Regions from separate parts of the Pseudomonas asiatica genome, predicted to be linked through region 1. Evidence: riboswitches for the same ligand, from Rfam matches in the RefSeq annotation. Region 1 holds a riboswitch; each other region holds the start of a gene.
What was found. Region 1 has a riboswitch for cobalamin ahead of ABNP31_RS09525 (ABC transporter substrate-binding protein). Riboswitches for the same ligand answer to the same signal wherever they lie in the genome.

Region 2: it holds a riboswitch for cobalamin, as region 1 does, so the genes downstream of both, cobO (cob(I)yrinic acid a,c-diamide adenosyltransferase) here and ABNP31_RS09525 (ABC transporter substrate-binding protein) in region 1, are expected to answer to the same signal.
Region 3: it holds a riboswitch for cobalamin, as region 1 does, so the genes downstream of both, ABNP31_RS13985 (CbtB domain-containing protein) here and ABNP31_RS09525 (ABC transporter substrate-binding protein) in region 1, are expected to answer to the same signal.

Annotation. Positions count from the first base shown of each region.
Region 1 is NZ_CP157874.1:2,100,906-2,110,572, forward strand. Features, by position in the region: gene ABNP31_RS09500 (sensor domain-containing diguanylate cyclase) at 1-1,478, opposite strand, end outside; gene ABNP31_RS09505 (hypothetical protein) at 1,557-2,036, opposite strand; gene ABNP31_RS09510 (OprD family porin) at 2,245-3,585, opposite strand; gene ABNP31_RS09515 (ABC transporter ATP-binding protein) at 3,602-4,390, opposite strand; gene ABNP31_RS09520 (FecCD family ABC transporter permease) at 4,387-5,403, opposite strand; gene ABNP31_RS09525 (ABC transporter substrate-binding protein) at 5,403-6,407, opposite strand; cobalamin riboswitch at 6,519-6,716, opposite strand; gene ABNP31_RS09530 (DUF1624 domain-containing protein) at 6,745-7,911, opposite strand; gene ABNP31_RS09535 (TonB-dependent receptor) at 8,115-9,667, opposite strand, start outside.
Region 2 is NZ_CP157874.1:1,335,047-1,344,713, forward strand. Features, by position in the region: gene ABNP31_RS06125 (C40 family peptidase) at 1-379, shown strand, start outside; gene ABNP31_RS06130 (C40 family peptidase) at 519-1,052, shown strand; gene ABNP31_RS06135 (PQQ-dependent sugar dehydrogenase) at 1,018-2,364, opposite strand; gene ABNP31_RS06140 (DUF3077 domain-containing protein) at 3,614-3,877, shown strand; gene ABNP31_RS06145 (hypothetical protein) at 4,101-4,679, opposite strand; cobalamin riboswitch at 4,847-5,066, shown strand; gene cobO (cob(I)yrinic acid a,c-diamide adenosyltransferase) at 5,187-5,798, shown strand; gene ABNP31_RS06155 (cobyrinate a,c-diamide synthase) at 5,795-7,090, shown strand; gene bluB (5,6-dimethylbenzimidazole synthase) at 7,087-7,737, shown strand; gene cbiB (adenosylcobinamide-phosphate synthase CbiB) at 7,734-8,642, shown strand; gene cobD (threonine-phosphate decarboxylase CobD) at 8,635-9,627, shown strand; gene ABNP31_RS06175 (cobyric acid synthase) at 9,624-9,667, shown strand, end outside.
Region 3 is NZ_CP157874.1:3,102,745-3,112,411, reverse strand. Features, by position in the region: gene ABNP31_RS14015 (transporter substrate-binding domain-containing protein) at 1-13, opposite strand, end outside; gene ABNP31_RS14010 (response regulator transcription factor) at 27-641, opposite strand; gene ABNP31_RS14005 (DUF1272 domain-containing protein) at 873-1,115, opposite strand; gene cobM (precorrin-4 C(11)-methyltransferase) at 1,182-1,934, opposite strand; gene ABNP31_RS13995 (cobalamin biosynthesis protein) at 1,966-2,352, opposite strand; gene ABNP31_RS13990 (CbtA family protein) at 2,352-3,038, opposite strand; gene ABNP31_RS13985 (CbtB domain-containing protein) at 3,048-3,236, opposite strand; cobalamin riboswitch at 3,330-3,553, opposite strand; gene ABNP31_RS13980 (GNAT family N-acetyltransferase) at 3,743-4,222, opposite strand; gene ABNP31_RS13975 (LysE family translocator) at 4,348-4,977, shown strand; gene ABNP31_RS13970 (alpha/beta fold hydrolase) at 4,999-5,871, shown strand; gene ABNP31_RS13965 (pirin family protein) at 5,968-6,855, shown strand; gene ABNP31_RS13960 (DNA-3-methyladenine glycosylase family protein) at 7,035-7,964, shown strand; gene ABNP31_RS13955 (DUF1652 domain-containing protein) at 8,149-8,409, shown strand; gene ABNP31_RS13950 (Yip1 family protein) at 8,429-9,043, opposite strand; gene ABNP31_RS13945 (hypothetical protein) at 9,140-9,427, opposite strand; gene alkB (DNA oxidative demethylase AlkB) at 9,597-9,667, opposite strand, start outside.

The DNA.
Region 1 (9,667 bases):
TCGCCATCCCAACGCGCCACCCCAAGCGACACGGTCACCGCCCCCACCGGCTCCACCGGCGTATCCTGCACCGTCACCCGCAGCCGCTCGGCCACCACTGCCGCAACGTCCACGCCGGCCCCCGGCAGCAGCATCAGGAACTCCTCGCCGCCGGTGCGGCACAGCAGGTCACCCTCGCGGCAACAGCGGCGCATCAGTTCCGCCAGCCGGCGCAGTACCTGGTCACCCACCTCGTGCCCGTGGCGGTCGTTTACCCGCTTGAAATGGTCGACATCCAGAACGATGGCCGCAAATGCCCGGCCCTCGGCTTCCAGCAACGACAGGTTGAACTCCAGGCTGCGGCGGTTGCCCAGGCCGGTCAGCGGGTCGGTCTGGGCGTCGCGGTTGAGCCGGCCGATGCGTTCATGCAGCAGGTTCAGCCCAAACAGCAGCGCGCGCTTCAGCTCGGCCGCCTCGAAGTACCAGGCCGGTACCCGATGCAGGCGCTCGGCAGTGCCGGCCCGGTCCATCGAGCGGGCGCCGGCGGCCAGCTGCCACAGCGGCCGGGCGATGGTCATGGCCAGCCACCACAGCAGCACGCTGCCCACCAGCGCCAATGGTGCGGAGGTGCCGACCACGTTGAGGATCAGGTGGCTAAGCGGCGTCACTGTCTGGGTCAGCGGCTGCTGCGCCACCACGCCCCAACCAGCGCTGGGCACGGTGGCGTATCCGGCGAGCATTTCCACGCCGAGGCTGTTGGTCAGTTGCCGGGTACCATTGCCCAGGCTCGCCAGCTGATCGATCAATTCATTGCCTTCAACCACCGTCCCCACGCGCTGGCTGTCGGGGTGATACAGCAGACGGCGGTTGCGGTCGACCACGTACAGGTAGGAACCATCCTTGTAGAAATGCTCCCCCAGCAGGCTGTTGAGGATGTTGCGTTCACGCAGGTACAGGCTGCCGCCGACATACCCCAGGTAGCGGCCATTGCTGTCGAAAATGGGTTGCGACAGCGCCACCACCAGGTTGTTGGCCGCCGATATGTAGGGCGTCGACACCAATGGGCGGCGCGCCTGCAGCGCCTCCTGGACACCGGGCGAATGCATGTGGCTGCCGACCAGGTGCCGCAAGGGGGCGGGGGAAATCGCCAGCAGCACCCCGTTGGCATCGATCACGAAGGTGGAATTGAAGGCCATGCTCTGGCTCAGGACACGCTCGGTCTCCGACTGCAGGGCGACGGCGTCACCCAGCTGGCGGCCTTGCACGCCAGCACTGAACGACAGCTGCTGCAAGGCGTTGTCGATAAAGGTCTCGGTGATGCTTGCCAGCTTCATCGCATACACCCGGTTGGCTTCCAGGGCATGGTCGATCAGCAGTTGGCGTTGCACCCGGTAGCTGGCGAAGTAGCTGGCGCACAGCATGACCACGGCGGTAAGGGCGCAAAGCACCAGAATGAGTGTGCGTAGATCCGGGCGCAGTCCGTGCTTGGCGTGTGGCAATCCTGACCTCGGGTGATCGAAAAACAGCTACGAAATGGGAACAACCTTACGCCTTATGAGCGCAGTGGGGAACCGCGTTCAGGAGCCTGCCTTTTCCAGCGCGTCCAGTTCGTCTTCCACCTGTTGCATGCGCTGCTCGGCCAGGGCCTGCACTTTCGCGTCGCGGGCCGATTCGCGCATCAGGGCGGTGAGCTTCTCGCTCAGGCGCTTGCCGGCCTCGGTGTCTTCCAGGGCGCGGGCCTTGGCCGGGTCCTGAGTGGCCTCGACGATGGTGGCGAATTCGGCATCGCTGAAGTTCTTTTCGCTGTACAGGCGGAACAGGTCCTGGCGCTGGTCCTCGACGGTCAGGTGCTTGCGCAGCACGCCCTGGATGGTCGCCTGCGGCAGCTGCGGGTGCGTGCGGCCGAGCAGCGCGGCCATGCGCTCGATGTTGTGCGTGTAGGCATCCTGCAGCGGCAACTGGGCCAGGATCTGTTCTTCACGGGAGGGTTTCTGGTCGCAGGCGGTGAGGGCTGCAGTCAGCAGCAGGGGCAGCAGCAACTTCTGGAGGCGAGGCATGGCGTGGCCTGGTTGGGCAGTGAGTGTTGCCGATTATACGGCAGTTGTGGTTGCCTGATGGATTTTGGGGGCCGCTGAGCGGCCCATCGCGACACAAGGCCGCTCCTACAGGGAGCGCGCCTGGCCGGATCTTTGCGCGAATCCCCTGTAGGAGCGGCCTTGTGTCGCGATGGGCTGCAAAGCAGCCCCATTCAGGCAACGCGGAGCATCAGAACCCACCCCCCAACGGCCATTCCACCGCCAACCGTATCTGGTCCCCATCCAGCTCCGCCTGCGCCGTATTGCCCCGATGCACGTTATGCCGCAGCGAAAACGCGGTGCCCTTGGCCTTGCCGCTCTGCACCACATACCGTGCCTCCAGGTCGCGCTCCCAATGCTTGCCCCCCTTGCCATACCCCAGGTACGCATACCCGCCCGCAGGGTCGACATGGCTGCCGTCGATATCGAACCCGCGCACGTACAACGCCGTCAGGTTCAACCCCGGTACGCCGTAGGCGCCCATGTTCAGGTCATAGCGCGCCTGCCACGATTTCTCGTTCGGTGCGTTGAAGTCCGACATCTGCGCCGCGTTGGCAATGAAGATCGCCCCTCGCGTCACGTAGTCGAATGGCGTGTTGCCGTCCACCTGCTGCCAGCCCAGGCTGAAACCGTGCGGCCCGTGGTCGTAACGCGAGACCAGGCTCCAGGTGGTGTTGTCGATGCGCCCGGACAGCGCCTTGCCGGTGTCGGTGGTGCGGTACAGGTTGAGGTCGAGGGTGAGGCTGCGTCGCTCATCCAGGGCATGGCTGAGGGTGCTGCCCAGGTAATGCTGGTTCCAGCTGTCCTGGTAGCGTGAGGTGTACAGGCTGCCGCTGAAGGCGGCGCCGGGGTTCCACACCACGCCGGCCAGGTCGAAGCTGTTGCCCTGGCGGCCATTGGAGTAGTTCACCACGAAGCCCTGGTCATGGCTGGAAGCATTGCGGTCGGCGTTTTCGTTGAAGTGCCCGGCCACCAGCCTGAGGTGCTCGAACTCGGTGCTGTCAAGGAAGAACCCGGTCGCGGTCTCGGGTAGCAGGCGGCTGTCGGAGGAGCTGAACACCGGGGTCTTGACCCGTTGCTCACCGTAGGACAGCACGGTATCGGACATGCGCAATTTCAGTGCCGCGCCGGCACGGCTGTATTCGTTCTTCGGGTGCCCCTCGTTATCCACCCCGAGCAAGCGTGCCTTGCCCACGCGCCCGCCGCCGCTGTCGAGTTGCACGCCCAGGTAGGCGTGGGCGTCGACCCCGACACCAATCAGCCCCTGGGTGAAACCGGACCGGAAGGTGCCCATCAGGCCATAGGCCCATTCCTCGGCCTTGCCGCTACGTTCATCGCGCGGCTTGTAGGCGTTGCGCCCGGCACTGTTGCGCCCGCCATGCTTGTAGTCGCGCTGGTCGAATACGCTGCGGTTGAGCAGGTTCCAGCGGCCATCCTCGACAAAACCGTTGCTTTGCGACTGGGCGGAGTCGGCCAGCGCAGGGGGCGCGAGCAGGGCGCTGGCGAGCAGCAAAACGGCAGGGCGCGGCATGGGCAGAACTTCCTGTTCAGGGGGCGCGAAAACGCAGGATGTGCGCGCCGTCGAAGGGGTCGATGAGGTAATGGGCGTGCACGCCGAAGGTGTTCAGCAGGCGCTCGGGTGTAAGCACCTCGAGCGGTTTGCCGAGGGCGACCAGGCGGCCCTTGTCGAGCACCGCGACGCGGTCGCAGGTGAGCGCCTGGTTGAGGTCGTGCAAGGCCACCAGGGTGGTCACCGGCAGGGCCTGCACCTGTTGCAACAGGCTCAGCTGGTGCTGGATATCCAGGTGGTTGGTCGGCTCGTCCAGCAGCAGCACCTGTGGCCGCTGTGCCAGGGCACGGGCGATGTGCACGCGCTGGCGCTCGCCACCGGACAACGACCCCCACAGGCGTGTGCGCAGGTGCAGGGCGTCGAGGTCGGCCAGGGCCTGCTCGACGATCGTACGGTCCTCCCTGGAGAACGGCGCCAGCGCCGACAGCCAGGGGGTGCGGCCCAGGGCAACGGCATCGAACACGCTGATCGCATCGAGGGTGTCGGCCTGCTGTTCGACCAGCGCCAAGGCCTGGGCGACACGGCGGCGGGGCAACCGTGCCAGCGGTTCGCCCAGCAGTTGCACGCTGCCGTTGCCTGGCTTGCGCAGCCCGGCCAGCACCTTCAGCAGCGAGGATTTGCCGGAGCCGTTGGGGCCGACGATGCCCAGGGTTTCACCGGCGACAACACGTAGTTCGATATCACTGAGCACGGTATTGCCGGCCAGTTGCAGCCCCAGGTTCTGGCAACTCAAGGGGGCCAGCTGTAGCGCCGTCATGACCGTCATGGGCGCCCCCGGCGGCTGACCAGGATCAGCGCGAAGACCGGTGCGCCGAGCAGCGCGGTGACCACGCCAACGGGGATCACCTGGCCCGGGATCAAGGTGCGCGACAGAATGTCGGCGGCAATCAGGAACAGTGCCCCGCCCAGTGCGCTGGCGGGCAGCAGGCGGCTGTGCCCGGGGCCGAGCAGCAGGCGCAGGGCATGGGGGATCACCAGCCCGACAAAACCGATGGCGCCGACGATGGACACCATCACGGCGGTCACCAGCGCCGCGCAGCTGATCAGCAGCAACTGGGTACGCCGCACCGGGATGCCCAGCGATGCCGCCGAGTCGGCGCCGAAGGTGAAGGCATCCAAGGCACGGCGATGCCACAGGCACACCAACAGCCCGAACAGTACAACTGGCACGGCCAGCCACACCGAAGGCCAACGCACGCCACTGAGGTTGCCCAAAAGCCAGAACAGGATGCCGCGCGCCTGCTCGGCGGTGGCCGACATGGTGATGAGGAAGGCGGTAAGGGCGTTGAACAGTTGCGAGCCGGCGATCCCGGCAAGGATCACCTGGGCATTGTTGCTGCTGGGGCCGGCTGCCCTGGCCAGCACCAGTACCAGGGCGAACGCTGCCAGGGCGCCGATGAAGGCGCCGCCGGACATGCTCAGCGCCAGGCTGCCGAAGCCCAGCAAGCCCACCAGCACCGCACCGGTCGAGGCGCCGGCAGACAGCCCCAGCAGGTAAGGCTCGGCCAACGGGTTGCGCAACAGTGCCTGAAGGATCACGCCGCAGGTGGCCAAGCCGGCGCCGCAGGCTGCAGCGACCAGGGTGCGGGGCAGGCGGTAGTTCCAGACGATGCCGGCGTCGATCGGGTCGACCGGGTAGCCGGCCTGCCACAGGTGGTTGGCCAGCACCTGGCCGACCACGCTGGGCGACAGGTTGGTTTCGCCGATGGCGGTGCCGGCCAGCAGGGCCGCCAACAGGGCGGCCAGGGCAACGGCGATGCAGGGTAACAGGCGCATCATCACTGGGCTGCTTTGCCGCTGGCGAAGGCGGCGGCCAGCGTCTGCAGGCCGGTGAACAAGCGAATGCCGGCCTGCATGGCATCGGCGTCGAGGATGATGATGCGATCGTGCTTCACCGCGTCCATGTTGCGCGTTACCGGGTCGCTACGCAGGAATGCCAGCTTCTTCTGGTAGTCGTCGGCGGGGTAGCGGCGGCGGTCCATGCGGGCAATGATCAGCCAGGTGGGGTTGGCCTTGGCCAGGGTTTCCCAGCCTACGGTCGGCCATTCTTCGCTGGACTCGACCACGTTGCGCACGCCAAGGGTGCGCAGCATGAAGTCGGCGACCCCCTGGCGGCCTGCCACGTAGGGGTCGATGTGCAGGTCGGCGCTGGAGAACCAGAACAGCGCCGAGGTAGCGGCTAGGTCCTTGTCGGCCAGTTGCGCCTTGGCACTGTCCAATCGGCCTTTGAGTTCGGCATTCAGGGCCGTGCCACGGTCCTGCACGTCGAAGATTGCCGCCAGCTGGCTGACGCTCTTGTAGATGGAGTCGACCTGGAACGCCTGCAGGCGGGTGCCATCGGCGCCCACCAGGTTGTCCTTGCCTTCGCAGTCCGACGGCAGCAGGTAGGTGGGGATGCCCAGTTCATCGAACTGCTCGCGGGTGCCGACCACGCCCTGGGCACCGACCATCCATTCGAACTGCACCGTCACCAGTTGCGGGCGCTTGCCCACTACCGCCTCGAAGCTGGGCTCGTTGTCGGCCAGGCGCGGCACCTTGGCGTTCTGCACCTGGTACTCGGGCAGCACGTTGTTGAACCACAGCGAGGTGGCCGCCAGTTTGTCGCCCAGCCCCAGCGCGTAGAGCATCTCGGTACTGGCCTGGCCAATGGTGACCGTGCGTTGCGGCGCCTGGGCGAAGGTTTGCGGCTTGCCGCAGTTGTCGACCGTCAGCGGGTAATGGGTGGCAGCAGCCTGGGCCAGGCCGGTGAGGCTGGCGAGCAGGGTGGCAAAACGGGGCAGCATGCTGGGCGATCTCCTATCGGACAGTTCGGGTGAGGAACGCACGGACAGGCATCGCCGAGCCCCCGCTGGCGGCAGGGGTAACACTGATGGCCAATCCCGGACACCCCGCCGGTTGGTGAATGTAGGCCGGCAGGTCTCCTGACTGGTGCGTCATGGCCTGGCTCCGGCCTTCCCGGGTTCGTGGCCCAGTGGCATCGATGGAGCAGGCTCGGCACCTACAGTTGCGGGGGCAGTTCCGTTTGGCCCGAATTGGCGGGCCTGGGATTCCCTATTGATTCCGTGGTGGAAACCGGCGGCCGGCATGGTAGACCATCGTGCCGCCGGGTGAAAACGCTTTTCAGAAGTACTTCAGCCAGGTGATGTCGCGCCGCCGCGCCTTCAGGCGAGCGAACCAGCGCACCGGCAGGTACAGCGAAACCGCCAGCAGCACTGCCCCCAGCCACACCGCGGCGATGCCGTCGAAGCCGAAGTAGTCGCCGTGGTTGCGGCCGAACAGCGCCACGCTGGCCAGGTACAGCAGCTTCAGCACATACAGGTGCAGCAGGTAGAAGAACATCGGTGCTGCGCCGAACACCGCCAGGGCACTGATCCAGCGGGCCTGGCCGGCGCGTTCGAAGGCGCGCAGCAACAGCAGGCCACAGCCCAGGGTCAGGGCCAGGAACAGCAGCGACGGCGGGTACTTGGTGATGTTGAAGAAGCTCATCAGGGTTTGCGTGACGGTTGGGTAAGCGCTCCACGGCGCCTCGCCGTAGCCGTTGACCAGGCGCAACACGACAAAGCCCAGCAGCGCGATCAGCCCGGCCAGCAGCAGGCGATGCTGGCGTTGACCGGCCTCGCTGCCACGGGCGAACCACGGGCCCAGGCCGTAGCCCAGGGCGATGACACCGATCCACGGCAGCACCGGGTAGGAGGTGCGCAGGCGCAGGTTTTCGGAGAACTCCAGCCAACCCCGGTCATGCAGGATCGCCCATGGCACATGCAGGGCGGATTCGGCGCCAAAGTGCAGGCCATCGAGCAGGTTGTGGCCGGCGATGATGATTGCGCCCAGGGTGATCAGGGCGGCACGTGGCAGCCAGACCAGCAGCGACAGGGCGATCATGCTCACGCCGATGGCCCAGATCACCTGCAGGTAGATGACGCTGGGCGGCAGCTGGAAGGTCCAGGCGAAGTTGACCAGGGTGAGTTCCAGCACCACCAGGAACAGCCCGCGCTTGAACAGGAACGCCGAGACATCGCCGCGGCCCTGGTGTTTCTCGCCGTACAGCCAGGCCGACAGGCCGGTCAGCATGACGAACACCGGCGCGCACAGGTGGGCCAGGGTACGGCTGAAGAACAGCGAAGGCTCGGTGGTATCGATAGCCATCGGGTCGCTGACCTGGCGGTGCAGGAAGAAGGTTTCGCGGACATGGTCCAGGAGCATGAACAGGATCACCAGGCCGCGCAGGGCATCGATGCTCTGCAGGCGCTGGGTGACCAGGGTGGGAGTGGCGCTGGCGCTTGTCATGGGAGGTCGCTGATAGGAATGGATGTCAACTGAAACGTTATCTTATAACTAAAGCGTGACGGGGCGGTAGATGTTTTTGTGCTACCTGTGCCGGCCTCTTCGCGGGTAAACCCGCTCCCACAGGTACCTCACCGTATTCGAATTCTGTGTTATCCCTGTGGGAGCGGGTTTACCCGCGAAGAGGCCGGTGCAGGCAGTTCAGATCAGAAGCTGTAATCCACCGTCGCAAAGTACGACCGTGGCATCCCCATCAGCCACTGCTGGCCACTGAACGCCGACTGCACATACTCACGGTCGAACAGGTTGTTCAACTGCAACCCCAGCCGCACATCCGGCAACACCTGCCAGCCGATGTCGGCATCGACCACGGTGTAGCCGGGGGCGCTCTGGGTGTTGGCGGTATTGGCATATCGTTCGTCCACATAGCGCGCGCCAATGCCGGCCTCCAGCCGCTGGCCGAAGCCTTTGCTCAGCCACAGGTTGGCGGTACGCCGCGGGACATTGGCCGGGCGATTGCCCGCACGGTCCTGCGCCACGCCGCCGACCATTTCGTCGAAGTCGTCATACCTGGCGCGCACGATCGCCGCGTTGGCCGACACCTGCCACTGATGCGCAAGCGCCAGTTCCAGGGTTGCCTCCAGGCCGTCGGACGTCTGCTGGCCAGCCTGCTGCTTCTCGTGGGTGAACGGGTCATCCACCAGCAGCTTCTTCTTGACGATGTGGTACGCCGCCAATGTCCATTCGCCACGCCCCTCCCAGAAGCGCTGCTTCAGGCCCACCTCGGTCTGCCTGGCCTCGGTCAGGTCGTAGTGCATCTGGTTGGCGCTGAGGCTGATGAGGTTGTCGACCCCGTCCTCGCTGGTGGAGTACTGGCCATACAGCGACAGGTCGTCGCTGACCGCAAACACCAGCCCGGCACGCCAGTTGCCCCCTTGCAGGCTGCGGTCGCTGCGGCTGTCGGTGGTCAGTTTCTCCTGGACGATGTGGTTCTGGTCGCGGCGCACGCCGGTGACCAGGGACAGGCGATCGCTCAACTGCAGGCGGTTTTCGGCGAACAGGGCAAAGGTGTGGGTGGTGGACAGGGTTTGCGGGCGCAGCGGCGAGGCGCTGTGGAACCAACCCGGTTGTGGCTGCCAAGGGTCGACGTAGTCACCGCCCACATCGTTGTAGGGCGCGTTGCTGTCGACGTTGAAGCGGACTTTGTTGTACTCGGCGCCGACCACGGTCTTGCTGGCCAGGCCGAACAGCGTGTGGTCGAGGGTGAAGGCCTGGCGATCGCCGAACTGTTCCTGGTTGTGCTTGATCTGCAGGTAGCTGCCGCGCAGCAGCTGCTGGCGCCCGGCATCCCAGCTGTACTCCTCGGCATTGCGCCAGTGACGGCGGCTCTTGATGTAGTACAGCTGGTTGCTGGCGCTGAGGTGGTCGTTCAACGTCCAGTCGGTGTTCAGGCGGGTCCATTCATCGACGTAGTGCTGCACATCGTCCTGCACGTTGTAGTTCTTCTTGCGCAGGCTGCTGCGGTAGTGGCCGTCGATCAGCGGGGTGCCGTAGTAGTTGGCAGGCTGCGCATCGCCGCGGTCGTGGGCGAGGGTGAAGCTGAGGTCGTCGCTGGCATCGAAGCGCAGCGCGGCGCTCAGCGCCAGGCTGCGTGACGGGGTGCGGTCGACCCAGCCGTTACCGGTTTGCTGGTTCAGGGCCAGGCGGTAGCTCAGGCGCTCGCCGAGGCTGCCGCCGCTGTCCAGGCCGAGCTGCTGGC
Region 2 (9,667 bases), 770 kb from region 1:
GATCGGCACCCGCTACCGCTTCGGTGGTACCTCGGAGAAGTCCGGCTTCGACTGCAGTGGTTTCATCGGCTACCTGTTCCGCGAAGAGGCGGGCGTTACCCTGCCGCGTTCCACGCGTGAAATGATCAACGTCGATGCCCCGAAAGTGGCCCGCAACAAGCTCAAGCCAGGTGACCTGCTGTTCTTCAGCACCAATGGTCGCGGCCGCGTGAGCCATGCCGGCATCTACCTGGGTGACAACCAGTTCATCCACTCCAGCAGCCGCCGCAGTGGTGGCGTGCGCATCGACAGCCTCGGTGACCGCTACTGGAGCAAGACCTTCATCGAAGCCAAGCGTGCCTTGGCCATGGCGCCGACCACCAATATCGCGCGCAACTGATAGCAAAATGATATATCCTGCCGCGGCGGCGATGCTTTGAAAAAAGCTCGCCGCCGTGCGCATTTATAGAAAGCGTCTAATCTAAATTCTCAATTCTTTTCGGCTGCGGCCCAGCGGACTCAGACAGGATGTTCTGGCCATGGTAAAGATGGCGCGCTTCGCATTTCTCTCCTTGGCAGCCTTGCTTGCTGCCTGCTCCAGCCGTGCGCCTGCGCCGGCCCCTGTGGTACAGCCGCAGGTAACCTATAGCCAGGCCAGCCCTTCGCCGATTGCCGATGACGTGCTGATGCGTGCTATCGGCCTGGTGGGCACGCCTTATCGCTGGGGCGGCAACACACCGGACTCCGGTTTCGATTGCAGTGGTCTGATCAAGTACGTCTACCGTGATGCTGCCGGCATCAGCCTGCCGCGTTCGACGCGTGAGATGATCGTCATGCGCGCGCCAACCGTGGATGCCAAGTCGCTGCAGTCCGGTGACCTGGTGTTCTTCGCCACCAGTGGCGGCTCGCAGGTCAGCCATGCTGGCATTTATGTCGGGGAAGGGCGCTTCGTGCATGCACCTTCCAGCGGTGGCACGGTGCGCCTGGACTACCTGTCCAACAGCTACTGGGCCAAGGCTTACCTGCAGGCCAAACGCGTCATTCCGCAAGGGCATCTGGCGCAGAACCCCTGAGGACAGGCGGGGCTTTGCTCACCCGCCAGACCACATTGCCGACATCATCGGCTACCAGCACGCCGCCACGCCCGTCGGTGATCACGCCGACCGGGCGCCCTTGGGCCTTGCCATGCTCATCCAGAAAACCGGTAAGCAGGTCCACAGGCTTGCCCGAAGGTTTTCCTGAAGGGTCGAACGGCACGAAAATCACCTTGTAGCCACTGTGCGGCTTGCGGTTCCACGACCCGTGCTGGCCCACGAATGCCCCTTCTTCGAAGGGCGGTGGTAGCCCATTCGGTTGGGCGAATGCCAGCCCCAGCGATGCCGTGTGTGGGCCCACGGCGTAGTCGGGCACTAGCGCCTGGGCTACTTTTTCAGGCGCTGGCGGTTGCATGCGCTCGTCCACGTGGCGGCCGTAGTAGCTGTAGGGCCAACCATAGAAACCGCCGTCCTTCACGGAAGTGATGTAGTCCGGTACCAGATCGCTACCGATCTCGTCACGCTCGTTGACTGCCGTCCACAACGCGCCGCTGTGCGGCTCCCAGGCCAGGCCGTTAGGGTTGCGCAGGCCGGTGGCGAACAGGCGGTGCTGGCCGCTGGCGGGGTCCACTTCCCAGACCGCGGCGCGTCCCTGTTCCTTGTCCATACCGTTTTCGCCTACGTTGCTGTTGGAGCCGACCGTCACGAAAAGCTTCTTGCCATCGGGGCTGGCGATGACGTTCTTGGTCCAGTGGTGGTTGAGCGGCCCGCCTGGCAACTCGACTACCGGCTGGCCTTCATTGCGAATTTGCATGGCACCGGGCTCGTAGTGAAAGCGCAGCAGCCTGTCGGTGTTGGCGACGTAGAGGTCCTTGCCGACCAGGGCCATGCCGAACGGTGAGTTGAGCTCTTCGATGAAGGTCGTGCGGATTTCAGCCACGCCGTCGTGGTCGGCATCCCGTAGCAGGGTAATGCGGTTGGCGCTGGGCACGCCTGCACCTGCCCGCTTCATCACCTTCTTCATGACCCAACCGCGCAGGCCCTTGCCATCTTCGGGTTTGGGCGGGGCATTGGTTTCAGCTACCAGCACGTCGCCGTTGGGCAGCAGGTATAGCCAGCGAGGGTGGTCGAGTCCGCTGGCGAACGCTTTCACCTGAGTGCCTGGTGCTGCTTCGGGCTTGGCGTCCTTGGGCCAGCCCACTGCCGGGGCGATATTCACGGTGGGGAGGGTGGTCTTGACCGGAGCAGGCAGCTGGGGGGTTGGGCCACTGCCGTCGAGTACATTCAGCAGGGCGGTTTCGCCGCAGGCAGTCAGGCTGGCGGCCAATAGCCAAGGCATCAGGTGTTTCATGGGCGGCATCCTCCTAAGAAGGCCTATGGAACTGAGAGGTCGGCGACGTTCGCCGGGTTCCCGGGAACCATCCAACTGCCGTTGCCGTTGCCGTTGCCGTTGCCGTTGCCGTTGCCGTTGCCGTTGCCGTTGCCGTTGCTTTTGCTTTTGCTTTTGCTTCTAAGCGCGCGATAGTTCAGGCACCGCCGATTGCGACTTCAGGAGGCCGAGCGAAGGGACTGCGGAGGGAGGTGACGGGCATGGATGCCCGTCAAGCGCTGAGGCCCCATGGATGGGGCCTGCAGCGCGTACTCCCGGGAGCAGGCCCGTAGCGAGGGGACCCCGGAGCGAAGCGTAGGGGCCGGATGATAGGAGCCAGCGTTTTTTGGTTACTTTTTGTCGCGTTTGACAAAAAGTGACCCGCCGTAAGGGCGGAAAGGTGATTAAGCGCCACCTTCGAAAATGAATGTTGACCTTGTTGTTGATGCCCACGCTTGAAAGCGAAGAGCGAAGAGCGGAAAAGTACCGGTCTTGATCTCGCGCATAGTCCATTTACGATGGCGACGCTTACTCACCTTTTCGCCCTTACGGCGAGTCACTTTTTGCCAAACGCGGCAAAAAGTAACCAAAAAACGCTGCGCTCCCATCATCCGGCCCCTCCGCTACGCTACGGGGTTCCCTCGCGCCGGTCTTGCTCCCGGGAGTACGCGCTGCAGGCCCCATCCATGGGGCCTCAGCGCTTGACGGGCATCCATGCCCGTCACCTCCCTCCGCAAGCCCTCTGCTCGGCCTCCTGAAGTCGCGAAGATCAAGATCAAGATCAAGATCAAGAGCAAGAGCAAGAGCAAGAGCAAGAGCAAGAGCAAGAGCAAGAGCAAGCAAGTCGGGTGGTGGCTCAATGTGCCAGTGAGATGCGCCGCTGCTGTTGCAAAGGTGGCGTGGGGGCGAGACCAAGAATCAGATTTAACACCTTTCTTGTAGGCCGTTTCCCAAAGATACTCTTAACACCTATTCTCCGTTGCGCGCGCCAAATGCGGTCTCTAGTCTCGGCATGTCGTTGACCTTCAATGACCGGGTTAGCCGCCCGAAATCGTCAGACACCGCAGCTGAGCAATACCGAGTAATCGGCATTGGCGCCTTATGGCGGCTGTGCGTGGGGCACCTGCGGGTGCGCCGGGTGCCTGACGTCCCGGTCGGCTAACCCACGTACAGCTGCCACCATACTGTTTAGCCGCGGTTGGTGGTCGCTTCACTACGACAGGAGCCTTAAATGACCACCGAAGACACGAAATGCACAGTCGGCAAAACCATATTCTTTCAAGGTGAAAACCAGACCCACCCCCTGTTCCGCATCGAACCCGGTATCTCCTGCCAGAACGCCCGCGAACAAGCCTCGGAATTGATCGGCTATGCACGGGACCTGACCATCGACGGCCTGATGGAAGACAAGCCAAAGCTGATCTGGGCCGCGCACTACCTTTGCGCCTTGGGCAAAGCGCTGCTGGATGATGCCGAACTCGGCATGATGCGTTAGGACCTGAAAGGCGCGCAGGCCATTCGCGGCACGGGCCGCGCTCTCATGGAGCCGCATATAACTGAAAGGTTTAGCAGGGGCTCTGTGGGAGCGGGCGCGCCCGCGAACACCGGCGCAGCCGGTGCCAGCCACCGCGTTGGATTCTTCGCGGGCACGCCCGCTCCCACAGAAACCACGTCGCGCTTGCTAACGCGTTCCGGTCCCGCCCCGAGCCGAAGTTGCTTCAAGCCTGCTTGAGCAACAACGCCACCCCCGGGAAATACTGCCCCAGTTCGTTGTGCAACTTGCGGTAGGCATACGGGAAGTACCAGGCGATGGCACAGGCGGTATGTTTCTGCAGATCGTCGACCAGGTCCTGCAGTTCCTCGGGGCTGGCATGCTGGCCAGCCTTCCACGGGCTGATGAACAGCGCACCAGCTTTCAACTGGCTGGGGTAGGCCACCTGGCGCGCGAGGGCAGCGGTCTGCTGCAGGGCGTCGGCCATGTCCAGCCGGGCAACTTTTGGCCAGCGCTGGCTGACACTGAGGTACAGCGCTTCATCGGCACTACTGATCGACAGGTCGCAGCGCCCTTCGTGTTCGCCTTCGTCGCGCTGCTTCTTGCCGGCAAACTGCTGCAGCGCCGCCAGTTCGGCCTGCCACGCCGCTGCGGCAAGCAGCCCGGTATTGGCCGCGGCGCCATGCCAGTAAGGTGCTTCGGCATCGCCGGCAAACTGGTTGAAGCGGTCGATGCAATCGCCCCAGCGCTCCAGCACCGGGGCGAGAAACTCCAGGCGCGGGTTGTTGATGATCTGGCCTCGCATGCTGCGCTCTCCTGTTATCGTTGTGATCGCGTTCAGCTGAAAGTGATGGCTATGTGATATCACTGTATTCAGTGTGGCACAACCAGGTGAATTGGCCATTACCCGGGCGGTGCCTGTTCGACTGCAAAGCGGCCCACTTCGATTGACGCTCCCGGTGCAACCCTCTAACCTTCGCGCGTGTTTCAGGTGCCCTGCCAGCCCCGACTGGGCAGGGTGAAACTGGGAAGCCGGTGGGTGCCAGCATGGCGCGATTCCGGCGCTGCCCCCGCAACGGTAGGTGAGTCGCGGCCGCGCAGGGCCACTGGGTGCCAGCACCCGGGAAGGCGCGCAGGCCTGGGCCAAGGCCCGCTCACAAGCCCGGAGACCGGCCTGATACTGCCAACGGCATCACGGAGGGTGATGCGCGGTGCACCGTGGCGTACGGCCACGGCCCCTGCGCGTTCTCCGTCTGCCCGCCTTTTACCTGTCGCCGCGCGTTGCCGTGGCGCCAGCCAGCGGAGAACCCTGATGAGCGAATCCACCGAACGCGACGAACGCCACCTGGCGCGCATGCAGCGCAAGAAGGCGATCATCGACGAACGCATCGCCAATTCCCCCAACGAATGCGGCCTGCTGCTGGTGCTGACCGGCAATGGCAAAGGCAAGAGCAGCTCGGCCTTCGGTATGCTCGCGCGCGCCCTGGGCCATGGCATGCAGTGCGGTGTGGTGCAGTTCATCAAGGGCCGCAACAGCACCGGCGAAGAGCTGTTCTTCCGCCGCTTCCCCGAGCAGGTGCGCTACCACGTGATGGGCGAGGGCTTTACCTGGGAAACCCAGGACCGCCAGCGCGACATTGCCGCCGCCGAAGCGGCCTGGGCTGTGTCGCGCCAGTTGCTGCAAGACCCTAGCGTGCAGTTCGTGGTGCTCGATGAACTGAACATCGCCCTCAAGCACGGCTACCTCGACCTTGACCAGGTGCTGTCCGACATCCAGGCCCGCCCACCGATGCAGCATGTGATCGTCACTGGCCGTGCCGCGAAACCCGAGATGATCGAACTGGCCGACACCGTGACCGAGATGGGCATGCTCAAGCACGCCTTCCAGGCCGGCATCCGTGCACAGAAGGGCGTGGAACTGTGAGCCAGCCGCGCCATTGCCCCGCCGTGCTGATCGCGGCACCGGCCTCTGGCCAGGGCAAGACCACCGTCACCGCCGCCCTGGCCCGCCTGCACCGCAACCTTGGGCGCAAGGTGCGGGTGTTCAAGTGCGGGCCCGACTTTCTCGACCCGATGATCCTCGAGCGGGCCAGCGGCGCGCCGGTGTACCAACTCGACCTGTGGATGATCGGCGCCGAGGAAAGCCGCCGCCTGCTGTGGGAAGCCGCCGGCGAGGCCGACCTGATCCTGATCGAAGGGGTGATGGGGCTGTTCGACGGCACGCCGTCCAGCGCCGATCTGGCGCGCCACTTCGGCGTGCCGGTGCTGGCGGTGATCGACGGCACGGCCATGGCCCAGACCTTCGGCGCCCTGGCCCTGGGCCTGGCACGCTACCAGGCGGACCTGCCGTTTGCCGGTGTGTTGGCCAACCGGGTCGGCAGCCTGCGCCACGCGCAACTGCTGGAAGGTAGCCTGACCGAGGGCCTGCGCTGGTATGGCGGCTTGTCCCGCGAGCGCGGTATCGAGCTGCCCAGCCGCCACCTGGGGCTGGTCCAGGCCAGCGAGCTGAACGACCTGGACGCGCGCCTGGATGCCGCTGCCGAGGCGCTTGGCGCCAGTTGCGATGCGGCCTTGCCGCCGCCAGTGACCTTTGCCGAACCCGAGCCGCAAACCAGTGCTGCCTCGTTGGCCGGTGTACGCATTGGCGTGGCGCGAGACGAGGCCTTCGCCTTCACCTATGGCGCCAACCTCGACCTGCTGCGCAACCTGGGCGCACAGCTGGAGTTCTTCTCGCCGCTGCATGACCGCGAACTGCCGGCAGTAGACAGCCTGTACCTGCCGGGCGGTTATCCCGAACTGCACCACCACGCCCTGGCCGGCAATGCGCCGATGAGCGAGGCAATACGCGCCCATCACGCCCAGGGCAAACCGTTGCTGGCCGAGTGCGGTGGCATGCTGTATCTGCTCGATGCCCTGACCGACGTGGCCGGCGAGCGTGCCGAGCTGCTCGGCCTGCTGCCGGGCGAAGCGACCATGCAGAAGCGCTTGGCTGCCTTGGCCTTGCAGGCGGTGGAACTGCCGGAAGGCACCCTGCGCGGGCACACCTATCACCATTCGCTGACCAGTACCGCACTGGAGCCGATCGCACGTGGCCTGAGCCCCAATGGCGGGCGTGGCAACGAAGCGGTGTACCGCCTGGGTCGGCTGACGGCTTCCTACGTGCACTTCTACTTCCCCTCCAACCCGGATGCGGCGGCGGCGCTGTTGCGACCATGAGCGAACACGCCTACAGCGACGCCGAGCGCGCCGCGATCTACCGGGCCATCGGCGAACGCCGTGACATGCGCCATTTCGCCGGCGGCGAGGTAGCCCCGGAACTGCTGGGCCGCCTGTTGGCTGCCGCGCACCAGGCGCCAAGCGTCGGGCTGATGCAGCCCTGGCGTTTCATCCGCATCACCCAGCGCGACCTGCGTGCGCGCATCCAGGCCTTGGTGGAAGCAGAGCGGGTGCGTACCGCCGAAGCGTTGGGCGAACGCTCCGACGCCTTCATGAAACTGAAGGTGGAGGGCATCAATGACTGCGCCGAGTTGCTGGTGGCCGCCCTGATGGACAACCGCGAGCCGCATATCTTCGGCCGTCGCACCCTGCCGGAAATGGACCTGGCCTCGCTGGCCTGCGCCATCCAGAACCTGTGGCTGGCAGCCCGTGGCGAAGGCCTGGGCATGGGCTGGGTGTCGCTGTTCGACCCGCAGGCGCTGGCGGCGCTGCTGGGCATGCCGGCCGGGGCCAAGCCGGTCGCGGTGCTGTGCCTGGGGCCGGTAACCGAGTTCTACCCGGCACCGATGCTGGTGCTGGAAAACTGGGCCGAGGAACGGCCCTTGAGTGAAATGCTCTTTGAGAATCAATGGGGAGAGCGCCAATGAGCGTCGCCTTGCTGACTGTGGCCGGGGTGGCCCTGGATGCCTTGCTGGGCGAACCGCAGCGGCGCCATCCGCTGGTAGCCTTCGGCAACATGGCCAGTAACCTCGAGCGCCGCCTGAATGCCGGTGGGCGCGGCTGGCGCAGCCACGGGGTGAGCGCATGGTTCCTGGCCGTGGTGCCGCTTACCCTGGTGGCACTGATCCTCTCCTGGCTGCCGTACATCGGCTGGCTGGTCGACGTGCTGGCGCTGTACTGCGCCGTCGGGCTGCGCAGCCTGGGCGAACACGTGTTGCCGGTGGCCAGTGCCTTGCGCCAGGGTGACCTGCAAGAAGCGCGGCGCCGTGTGGGCTACCTGGTCAGCCGCGAAACCCGTGAACTGGACGAACCTGCGGTTGCCCGGGCGGCCACCGAATCGGTACTGGAGAATGGCAGCGATGCGGTATTCGCCGCGCTGTTCTGGTTCGTGGTCGCCGGCGCGCCGGGCGTGGTGCTGTACCGCCTGAGCAACACCCTGGACGCGATGTGGGGCTACCGCAACGAGCGCTTCGAACGCTTCGGCTGGTGCGCGGCGCGCGTCGACGATGTGCTCAACTATATTCCCGCCAGGCTGGTGGCGTTGACCTACGCGCTGCTGGGCAAGACCCGCCTGGCCCTGGCCTGCTGGCGCAAGCAGGGCCCGCTGTGGGACAGCCCCAATGCCGGGCCGGTGATGGCCGCCGGTGCTGGTGCGTTAGGTGTGGAACTCGGTGGCCCGGCGGTGTACCACGGCGAGCTGCATGAGCGGCCACGCCTGGGTGACGGGCCAATGGCCGACGCCGACGCCATCGAGCGCGGCTGGGGCCTGGTGCAGCGCGGCGTATGGCTGTGGCTGCTGGTGATCTGCCTGGGGGCCTATATCAATGCTTGAACACGGAGGCCGCCTGCTGCGGGCGGTACGGCAATACGGCATCGCCCGTGAGCAGTGGCTCGACCTGTCCAGCGGCATTGCGCCATGGCCTTTCCCGATTCCACCGATTCCCGTGGAGGCCTGGGCTCGCCTGCCGGAGACCGAGGATGGCCTGGAGGACGCCGCGCGTGCGTATTACGGCGCACGCCAATTGCTGGCGGTGGCCGGTTCCCAGGCCGCGATCCAGGCCTTGCCGCTGTTGCGCGCAGCCGGCCAGGTAGGGGTGTTGACGCCTTGCTATGCCGAGCACCCATACGCCTGGGAACGGGCGGGGCACCAGTTGCTGGAGCTGGACGAAGCGCAGGTCGAGGCGACGCTCGACAGCCTTGACGTACTGGTGCTGGTCAACCCCAACAACCCCACCGGCCGCCGGGTGCCGCGTGAACGCCTGCTGGATTGGCATGCGCGCCTGGCTGCCCGCGGTGGTTGGCTGCTGGTCGATGAAGCGTTCATGGACAACACCCCGGCGCAAAGCGTGGTCGATTGTGCCGAGCGCCCGGGGCTGATCGTGCTGCGCTCGTTCGGCAAGTTCTTCGGCCTGGCCGGCGTGCGCCTGGGGTTCGTTGCCGCCGAACTCAGCCTGCTGCTGCGCCTGGCCGAGTTGCTTGGGCCGTGGACCGTCAATGGCCCGACCCGGGTGCTGGCCCAGGCCAGCCTGGCCGACCACGCCGCCCAGCGTGTGCAGGTCGAACGCTGCGCTGCCGCCAGCCAGCGGCTGGCTATGCTGTTGCGCAGTGCCGGCCTGGCGCCCAGCGGTGGTTGCGACCTGTTCCAGTACGTACGCAGCGAGCACGCTGCGCAACTGCATGACTTTCTTGCCCGCCGCGGCATCCTGGTGCGGCTGTTCGAGCACCCGCCGGCGGTACGCCTTGGGCTGCCTGCCCATGCGGTGGACGAACAGCGCCTGGCCCAGGCCCTGGCGGCCTATCAGAAGGAAACGGCATGACCACCCTCATGGTGCAAGGCACCACCTCCGACGCCGGCAA
Region 3 (9,667 bases), 1.0 Mb from region 1:
GCAGGCGCTTCATTGTCACCAAGCGCTCAGTAGACGCTGTTGCGCTTGGCCAGGTCGACCATCTCAACCAGCGATTCGGTCTTGAGCTTTTCCATGATGCGGCCCCGGTAGGTGCTGATGGTCTTGGCACTGAGGTTCATGCAGGTGCCGATATTCTTGTTGTTCTCGCCGCGTGACAGGCGCCTGAGCACTTCCATTTCCCGGTTGGACAGGCTCGCCAGACGCACCGGCTCGCTTTCCAGCGAGTTGCTGTTGACCGACATCTGCGGGAAGGTCGAGTAGCCTTTGACCAAGGCCTTCAGGGCGAACAGCAAGGCCTCGTGGTCCTCGTCCTTGGTGACGAAGGCTCCGATGCCGGCATCCAGGCAGCGCCGTACATACAGGTCGGTGGCCTGGCCGGTCAGTACCATGATCTTGGGGGCCGGTTCCAGGCTTTGGAGGCGCTTGATGACTTCCATGCCGTCCAGGCCCGGAAGCCCGATGTCAAGGATGACCACGTTCGGGCGCAGTGTGCGGACCACCTGAGTGACTTCACTGCCATCGCCGACTTCGCCGACGACCTGGAAGCGCTCGCGTTCGAGCAACATTTTCAAGGACAGTCGCACTATGGGGTGGTCGTCGACGATCAGCACGGTAGTCATGAAGAAAACTCCTGTCAGGATGTGGTCCGCTTCCTGGATCACTCAGGAATACGTCTGCAAGTAGGGTTATCGGAAGCGCTGCACGATACGACCATTCCCGAAATTTGGTAATGCCGAGTATAGAAGTGTTGAAAGTCCCCGGGCTAGTTGTTGAAAAGTCCTACAAAAAGTGGGAAAGACATCACCCTGACAAAGCGGCGATGTCTGTTTTTTTGAATGTTTTGAAGTAGATCATGCGCAGGCGGAGTGTACTTTGCTCACGCGCTGGGTCGAGGCGGGGTTGTTGGCCAGCGCCTGGCCAACCCGTGTCGGGCGTGCCACCAACTGGCCGGTGCAGTTCGGGCAGCGGCCCTGGAAACGGGTTTCGGCGCAGGTACGGCAGAAGGTGCATTCGAAGGAGCAGATCAGCGCATCGGGGCTGTCACCCGGCAGGTCGGTATCGCAGCACTCGCAGTTTGGGCGTAGGTCCAGCATGGGCATGACTCCTGTTTGCAGGCGGGAAACCGGAGTCTGCTACGCCCGTGGCGAACCTGGCAATGTTCAGTCGCCAGGGCGATAGAGGTGGGCATGCCCGGCGCGGTACAAGGCCGATTCGGCAAACGGTGTGTCGCCCAGCACATGGCCCACCAGGATCAGCGCCGTGCGCCGGAAGCCCTTGGCCGCGACGCGTTCGACGATATCGCCGAGGGTGCCGCGCACCCAGTCCTGATCCGGCCAGGTGGCGCGATGCACCACCGCCACTGGGCAGTGCGCGCCGTAGTGCGGCAGCAGTTCTTCGACGATTCGCGACAGGTGCTTGACCCCCAGGTGGATCGCCAGGGTGCTGCCATGGCGCGCCAGGTCGCCAAGTTGCTCGCCGGGCGGCATCGGCGAACTGTCGCCATAGCGGGTAAGGATAACGGTCTGCGCTACCTGGGGCAGGGTCAGTTCGCAGCCGAGCAGGGCGGCGCTGGCCGCCGTGGCGGTGACCCCGGGGATGATCTGGTAATCGATGCCCAGCGCCTGCAGATGGCGGATCTGCTCGCCGATGGCGCCGTACAGGCTGGGGTCGCCACTGTGTACCCGGGCCACATCCAGGCCTTGCTCATGCGCACTGCGCATGGCGGCAATGATCTGCTCCAGGTGCAGTTCGGCGCTATTGATCATGGTCTCGGCCTGGTGGCCCTCGAGCACGGCGGCCGGCACCAGCGAACCGGCATAGATGATCACCGGGCACTGGCGGATCAGCCGTTGGCCCTTGATTGTGATCAGTTCCGGGTCGCCGGGGCCGGCGCCGATGAAGTAGACCGTCATGGAAAGTCCTTGCAGGAAAGAGGGGAAACGTTCAACAGGCCAGGGCGAGGGTAGCCGGGCCCAGTACCTGGCGCGTCAGCAGCAACCTGGCCGTGCCGAGCCGCTCGCTGGCCAGGGCCAAAGCCGCGCTCTCCGCCACGCCCCAGCAGCCGCAGTGGGCATGGGCAGCGGCGGAGCGGTGGCTGAGCTGGAGTTCGTAGGGTTGCAATTGCGCGGTATCGTACAACACCAAGGGCACGCCGAGGCGTTCGGCCAGTTGCTGCAAGCCGGGTTCGTCGGCCTTCAGGCTGATGCTGGCGATACCGTGCAGGCCGGCCAACGCCAGGCCCTGGTTGGCCAGGGCCTGGCGTAGCAAGGTTTCCAGCGTATCCGCCGGGCAACCCCGGCGGCAGCCGAAGCCGGCGTAAAAGGCAGGCATCAGGCCTGGCTGGAGCGCCGGAACAGCCAGGCGCTGAGCAGGCCCAGGGCCAGCCAGAAGGCGGCGTTGGTCAGCCAGGAGGCCACTTTGAACTGGGTTTCCAGTGCGGCGGGGGCCAGGCTCTCGTGCACCTCGGGTTGCGGCGCACCGATCACATGGGGAATGACCAGCAGCACGGCGCCCAGCGCCTTCAGCAACCAGTGGCGGGCGAATACCAGCAGGGCAAGGCCCAGCGCGGTGGCGCTGGCGGTGCCGATCCACCAGGCCTGGCGTTGCCCCAGGTCGGCGGCTGCAGTACCTGGCAGTTCCGGCGGCAGGCCCAGGGTCGGGGCCAGGCAGAACACGGCGAAGCCGGCCAGCCCCCACAGTGCGCCGGTGCCGGCACGCTTGGGTTCGCGCAGGCTGTACAGGGCGGTGAGGATCAGGGCGAAGCCGACCGCGACCACCAGGTTGCCGCCAGTGGTGGACAGCACCCGCTGCCAGCCGTCTTCCGGCGACCAGGCTTCGGCGCTGTGTTCATGGGCGGCCACTTCGCCGGCATGCTCGTGCTGGGCGACCGGGGCCGAGGATTCGTAGGTTTCTGCCTCGAGGATCAGCGGGGCGACCCAGAAGCTTTGCAGCAAGGTCAGCAGCAAGGCCGCCAGCAACCCGCTGAAGCCCGCGGTACGGGCAATGCGTGTGATCATCGGGCGTACTCAGTGGCAGGGGAAGGCGGCGCTGTGGCGGGTGTCGTGGGCGGCGTTGTGCACGGCTTCGATGTGCGAGAAGCCGGCGAAGTACACCAGGCACAGGCCCAGCAGGCTGGCGCCGACGGCGATGACGACACGCTGGCTGAGGGTGACGGGGGTGGTGATGCTGTGTTGCTTGGCGCTGGTGACGGGCATGACGCGTTCCTCTGCTTTTTGTGGGCAACGGGCAAGCGCGGCAGCCCCGAGCGTGGCAGCCCAGGGGAATGCAACAGCGCCCGCCCACCGCGGGGTGTTCATGAACGCCAGGCCGGTCTCCGGGCTTGCGAGGAGGAGCCAGGCTCCTGGAAGGCGTCACCTTCCCATGCCGGGTGACCGGGCACAGTGGTACAGACGCTTCGCTCGCTTACCGTTGCGGGGGCAGCACCGGCCTTGTCCGGCCCTGCTTGAGGGCCTGTGACGCACCGGTTTCCCGTTTCACCCCCATCGGGGGCACCTGAACGCGAGGCATAAGGAGACCATGGGGCGGGGCTGCCGTCAATTGCCCTGATGGTAGGGCTTTGGTTTTGCAGTGCCTGGGAGATCGAGCGCCGCCCGCGCGGCGCTCGATCTCACAGGCGCTGGAAAGTTCAAGGCAAGCGCACTCAAGCCCTCATGCAAGCCGGTTCGGCCTGTAGTGGTCTATGCCGTAAGCATCCACCTGGTCAGCCCCGGGCAAACGTCGCCAGCTTCTCCCCGTCCAGCCGGTAGCGCACCCACTCATCCTGCGCTTCGGCCCCCAGCTTCTGATAGAAGCCGATCGCGGGCTCGTTCCAGTCCAGCACGCTCCATTCCAGCCGCCCGCAATCATTCGCCACCGCTTCGCGGGCAATATGCTGCAGCAATTGCCGCCCGGCACCGTCGCCGCGCTGCTCGGGCGTTATGTACAGGTCTTCCAGGTAGATGCCGTTGCGCCCGAGCCAGGTCGAGTAGCTGTAGAAATACACGGCAAAGCCGATTGCCCGGCCATCGCGCTCGCAAATCAGGCTGTGCACGGTGCTGCCCTCGCCAAAAAGGCTGCGCTCGATATCGGCAACGCTCGCGATCACCTCGTGGCGAGCGCGTTCGTACTCGGCCAGTTCGGTGATGAAGGCCAGGATCTGCTCGGCATCGGCGCGAACGGCAGGGCGAATGGTAAGGCTCATGGTGACGGCTTCCTTGATCTGGTGGTAGCGGTACAGCGATGTGTATCTACACAATTTAGTGAAACTGTATCGGTCGCAGAGGAGGGCGACTCCGTTAGTGTGACACCACCCATAAAGAATGTGGAATGCCTGCCATGCTTGCCTCTGCCGACCTGCTCACCGCCTTCGTGCTGTTTGCCTTCGTGTCCTCCATCACCCCTGGCCCCAACAACACCATGCTGCTGGCCTCGGGCGTCAACTTCGGTGTGCGCCGCTCCATCCCGCACGCCATGGGGATCAGCGTCGGTTTCATGGTAATGGTGCTGGCCGTTGGCCTGGGCCTGGGCGAGGTGTTCAAGGCCTGGCCGCCGCTGTACACGGTACTGCGCTACACCGGCGCCGCCTACCTGCTTTACCTCGCCTGGAAGATCGCCACCTCCGGGCCGGTCGGCACAGCCTCGTCCAGTGCCCGCAAACCGCTGGGCTTCTGGGGAGCGGCGGCATTCCAGTGGGTCAACCCCAAGGCCTGGGTGATGGCAGTCGGTGCAATCACCACCTACACGCCGGCGCAAGGCTATGTGACCAACGTCATTGTCATTGCCGCCTTGTTTGCCCTGGTCAACCTGCCCAGCGTGGGGGTGTGGGTGATGTTCGGCAGCGCCCTGCGCAACCTGTTGCAGAACCCGCGCTGGCTGATGCTGTTCAATGTCCTGATGGCCTTGTTGCTGGTGATTTCACTGTACCCGTTGCTGTTTGTAGAATCGGCGTTTTCCTGACCCCGCGAGTACAGCAAGCCGATGCAGTTGATCCCCTGGTCCCACGAATGCGCCGAAGGCTTCACCCTGCGTGGCTGGCGAACCCCGGCCAGTGGCAAGCCGCTGCTGCATTTTCTGCACGGCAACGGCTTCTGCTGCCTTGCCTACCAGCCATTGCTGATGCGCCTGGGCGAACATTTCGACCTGTGGCTCAGCGATGTCCAGGGCCATGGTGACAGTGACCATGGCGGGGTTTTTCGTGGCTGGAACCGCACCGCTGCGCTGGCGGTGGAGGCTTTCGCAGCCGGGCGGGGCGAGTATGGCGACGTACCGCGCTTTGCCGTCGGGCACAGCTTCGGTGGCGTGCTCACCGGCCTGATCCTGGCCAGTGAACCGCAGCTGTTCACCCGTGCCGTGCTGCTTGACCCGGTACTGTTCAGCCGGCGCATGCTGGGTGTTATGGGGGTGGCGGCCCTGGTCGGCTTGCATCAGCGTCACGCCTTGGCGCGCAAGGCCGCCAGCCGTCGCAGCCACTGGCCCGACCGCGAGGCAGCCCTGGCTTCGCTGCATGGGCGGGGTATCTTCAAGGGGTGGACCGATGCGGCGCTGCGGGCCTACGTCGAGCATGCCATCGGCGACTGTGGCGAAGCGGTGGTGCTCAAGTGCCGGCCCAGCCGCGAAGTGGAAATCTTCAGTTCCTTCCCCAAGCGCATGTGGGCAAGCCTGACGGCGATCCGCACGCCCACGCGGGTGCTGTACGGCGAGCACACCTACCCCTTCGTGCCCCATTCGGTGAGCCGCCTGGCGGCGCTCAACCCTCAGGTGACCGCCAGGCAAGTTGCAGGTGGGCACTGCTTCATGCAGGAAGACCCGGTCATTGCTGCAGAACAGGTGCTCGGTTTCTTGCAAGGCTGACTGTTCCATGGGTGGAACGATGAATGCCAAGCAGGCCTGCTACCGCCTGATTGGCATCATTGATAAGGTTATCTCAACCAAGAGAGGAGCTTTCTCATGAAAACGGTTCTGGGTATTCACCGCAGCCCCCACGCCCACTGGGTAGGTGATGGTTTCCCGGTGCGCAGCCTGTTCACCTACGACAACCTGGCCAGCAAGATCAGCCCGTTCCTGCTGCTGGACTATGCCGGCCCTCATGACTTCACCCCGACCAGTGCGCGGCGCGGCGTTGGCCAGCACCCGCACCGCGGCTTCGAGACCGTGACCATCGTTTACCAGGGCGAACTGGAGCACCGCGACTCTACCGGCGCTGGCGGCTTGATCGGCCCCGGTGACGTGCAGTGGATGACTGCTGCCAACGGCATCATCCATGAAGAGTTCCACTCCCCGGGCTTCGCCCGCACTGGCGGTACGCTGGAGATGGTACAGCTGTGGGTCAACCTGCCGGCACGGGACAAGCGCGCAGCGGCTGGCTACCAGACGCTGCTGGCCGAGGACATCCCGGTGGTGGCGCTGGACGGCGAGGGCGGCAGCCTGCGGGTGATTGCAGGTGAATATCGTGGGCATTCGGGGCCGGCGCGAACCTTTACCGCCATGGATGTCTGGGACATGCGCCTGAATGCCGGTGCAACCTTGCAGCTGCCGGTTGCCGCCGGTCGCAATGCGGCGCTGGTGGTGTTGCGTGGCAATGTGCGGATCAACGGCGAGCGCGAAGCCGGCCCATCCAGCCTGGTGCTGCTTGACCGCGGCGGTGAGGATGTTGCCGTCGAAGCGCTGGAAGGTGCCAGCCTGCTGCTGCTCAGCGGTGAACCGATCGACGAGCCGATCGTGGGCTATGGCCCGTTCGTGATGAACAGCCAGGCAGAAATTGCCGAGTCGTTCGACGACTTCCATGCCGGGCGGTTCGGGCAGATGCAGGATGCACGGGGCGGTGCAGCGCATTGATCCTTGACTGAAAAAGCTGGGGCTGCGTTGCAGCCCTATCGCGACACAGGGCCGCTCCTACAGGGAAGCACGATCCCCTGTAGGAGCGGCCTTGTGTCGCGATAGGGGCGCAAAGCGCCCCCAGCACTCAAAAGCCACGTCCGGATTGAAACCATTGGCATTACTGGCATGATCACCCCATGCCCAAGCTCACCCCCTTGCACGCCGTGCGCCGATCATTGCCCACCCCCGGCCACCACACCTTGTGGCTGCGCTACCGCGCCCCTTACCACTGGCCCTCGACGCTGGCCTTCCTCGCTGCCCGCTGCATCCCCGGCATCGAGACCTGCCTCGACGGCACCTACCGCCGTACTCTGGTAATTGCCGGCCGCCACGCCGTCTTGCACGCCACACCTTCGGGCAGCCAGTACCTGCGGGTCCGCCTTGAAGGCGTCCCGGCCCACGCGCTACCCGGCCTGACCGCCAGGCTGAGGCGGGTCTTCGACCTTGATGCCGACCCCGCGCGCATCAATGCAGAACTGTCCCGCGATCCGCTGATGGCCCGCCTGCTACAGGAGCGCCCGGGCCTGCGCGTGCCACAAGGCTGGGACGCCTGCGAGCAGGCCATGCGCACTGTGCTGGGCCAGCAGGTCAGTGTGGCCGGGGCCATGACCCTGGCCGGCCGCCTGGTGCAACGCCACGGCGTGCCCTTGCGCTGGCCCGCACCGGGCCTGAGCCACGTGTTTCCGGCGCTGCCGGTATTGGCGGCTGCGCAGTTCGACGGTATGGGCATGCCGCGGGCGCGCGCCGCCACCCTGGGCACGCTGGCCAGCGCCTTGCTGGCCGAGCCCGGGCTGCTACGCCGCGGGCAAGTGCTGGATGAACTGCTGCGCAACCTGTGCCAACTCAAGGGGATCGGCCCCTGGAGCGCGCACTACCTGGCGTTGCGCCAGGCCGGCGCGGCCGATGCCTTGCCGCTGGGCGACGTGGCGCTGGTCAAGGCGTTGCGCCTGCTCGAAGGCGACGACGCCCAACTGGCGCAACGAGCTTTGGCCTGGCGACCGTGGCGAGCCTATGCGGCGCAGCATCTGTGGGCATCGCTGGGGCCTGCCGGCACCGCTCGTCGCTAAGTCTGCCATCGCGTTCGAACACTCGAACTGCGCAGGCGATCTTCCACTAAGGTGCTAGAGGATTCCCCGCATGATCATTGCCCAGGCGCATGGACGCCTGCTCCGGCATGCGCAATATCAATTGGCGCCTCGCCCGACAAAGGCGTACTCACACAACAGGCCATCCCAAAGAGAGGGTCGTACCATGTCGTTGATAGGAGTTTCGATGCTAGAAATGCGGCAGATGATCGAGCAGGCCTGCCTGCCCGACCGTTGCGAAGTCAGCTGCACGGACGGCGCCAACCTGACCATCCGCCTGGGTCAGGGCCAGAGTCTCGACGAGGGCGTGACCCTGAGCGGGGTCCCCCTGCATAGCCTCAACAGTTGCCGCGACCTGGTCAACCTGGTGGGGCAGCTGCACGCGCTGCGTGACAGCCACCCGGCGCCACTCAAGGCGATCGCCTGAGGCGCCTGCCGCGCCCCGGTCAGCCCAGGCTGGCCGGGCGCACATATTCCGGCATCAGGCCGTTGAACCAGAACAGGATCATCGCCACCAGGATGGTCACCAGCAGCAGCAACCCCACGCCCCACACGCAGGTAGCGAACAGCATGGCCTGTTCCTTCTTCAGGCGCAGGAAGGTCTGCAACCCGCCATACAGCAACACACTGGCATAGGCCGAGGCTGCCAGCAGCGCAGCCAGCGCGAGCCAGCGGATCGGCAGCAGGCCAACCACCCCGGCAAAGAACCATGGCGTGGCGCAGTAGGCGGCAAAGCCGATGCACTGGTTGAGGCTGGGCTGCGCATCGAAACCGCGCGACATCCAGCGGATCATCGTGCCCATCAACATCACCCCGACGACCGTGGTGGCATAGAGCAGGCCCGCCAGTTGCGCGGCGCTGGCCATGCTCAGGCGCACCCGCTCCTCGGCCGCCAGGCTCCAGCCGAAGGTGGTGGTGCCGAAGAACAGGCACACCGCGGGGATCAACGCCAGGGCCAGCAGGCGCGGCAGATACTGCTGCGGGTGGTCTTCCTCGGCCCGGCGAATATCCAGCCAGGCGTCGGCGGGGTGAGTGAAGAGCTTGAGCAACGGACTGTTCATTGGCGTTCTCCGCGTTCTCCGGCAGACATGGGCCCTTTTGCTATGGAGACGTGACGCGCCCGCTGGGTTCAGCCGGGTTGATCGCCGTTGATCGTCTTACAGCAGTTCCAGCAGCAGGTTGAGGCCGCCATCACCGCACTTGCCCTGGTCGCGGACCACACCGTGGTAGCTGCGCCCGTCCCAGACGAAGGCCACGCTGTGGGCACGGTCGACCTTGTCGGGCAGCGGCGGGCAGATGTGCAGGCGCAGGCCCGGGCGGCCTTGCAGGTTGAGGGCGGCGAGTTGGCACTGGCATTCCACGCTTTGTGCCACCGGGCCGAACAGGGTGTCGCGTACGTAATCGAGTTGCAGTGAGGAATTGGGCGCGCGGCAGGGCATTTTCATGGGCGCGCGGCTCCGCTGTGAGGGGTCGGGGAACAGGGCTGGCAGGGCATGGCGGGCTCCAGGCTGAAGAGGGCATGGCATATCGTTTGAAGCTTGCCTGGCCAAGATGTTCAACGTGTTTCATGCGCGTTCATCCTGTTTGCGCCGGGTGACAGGCCGTCGCTCCGATTCAGCCACCGGCCTTGCGCAGGGTCAGGTTTATCCGCCGTTCACCCAGGCGCGGATGCACGCCGGGCTTGA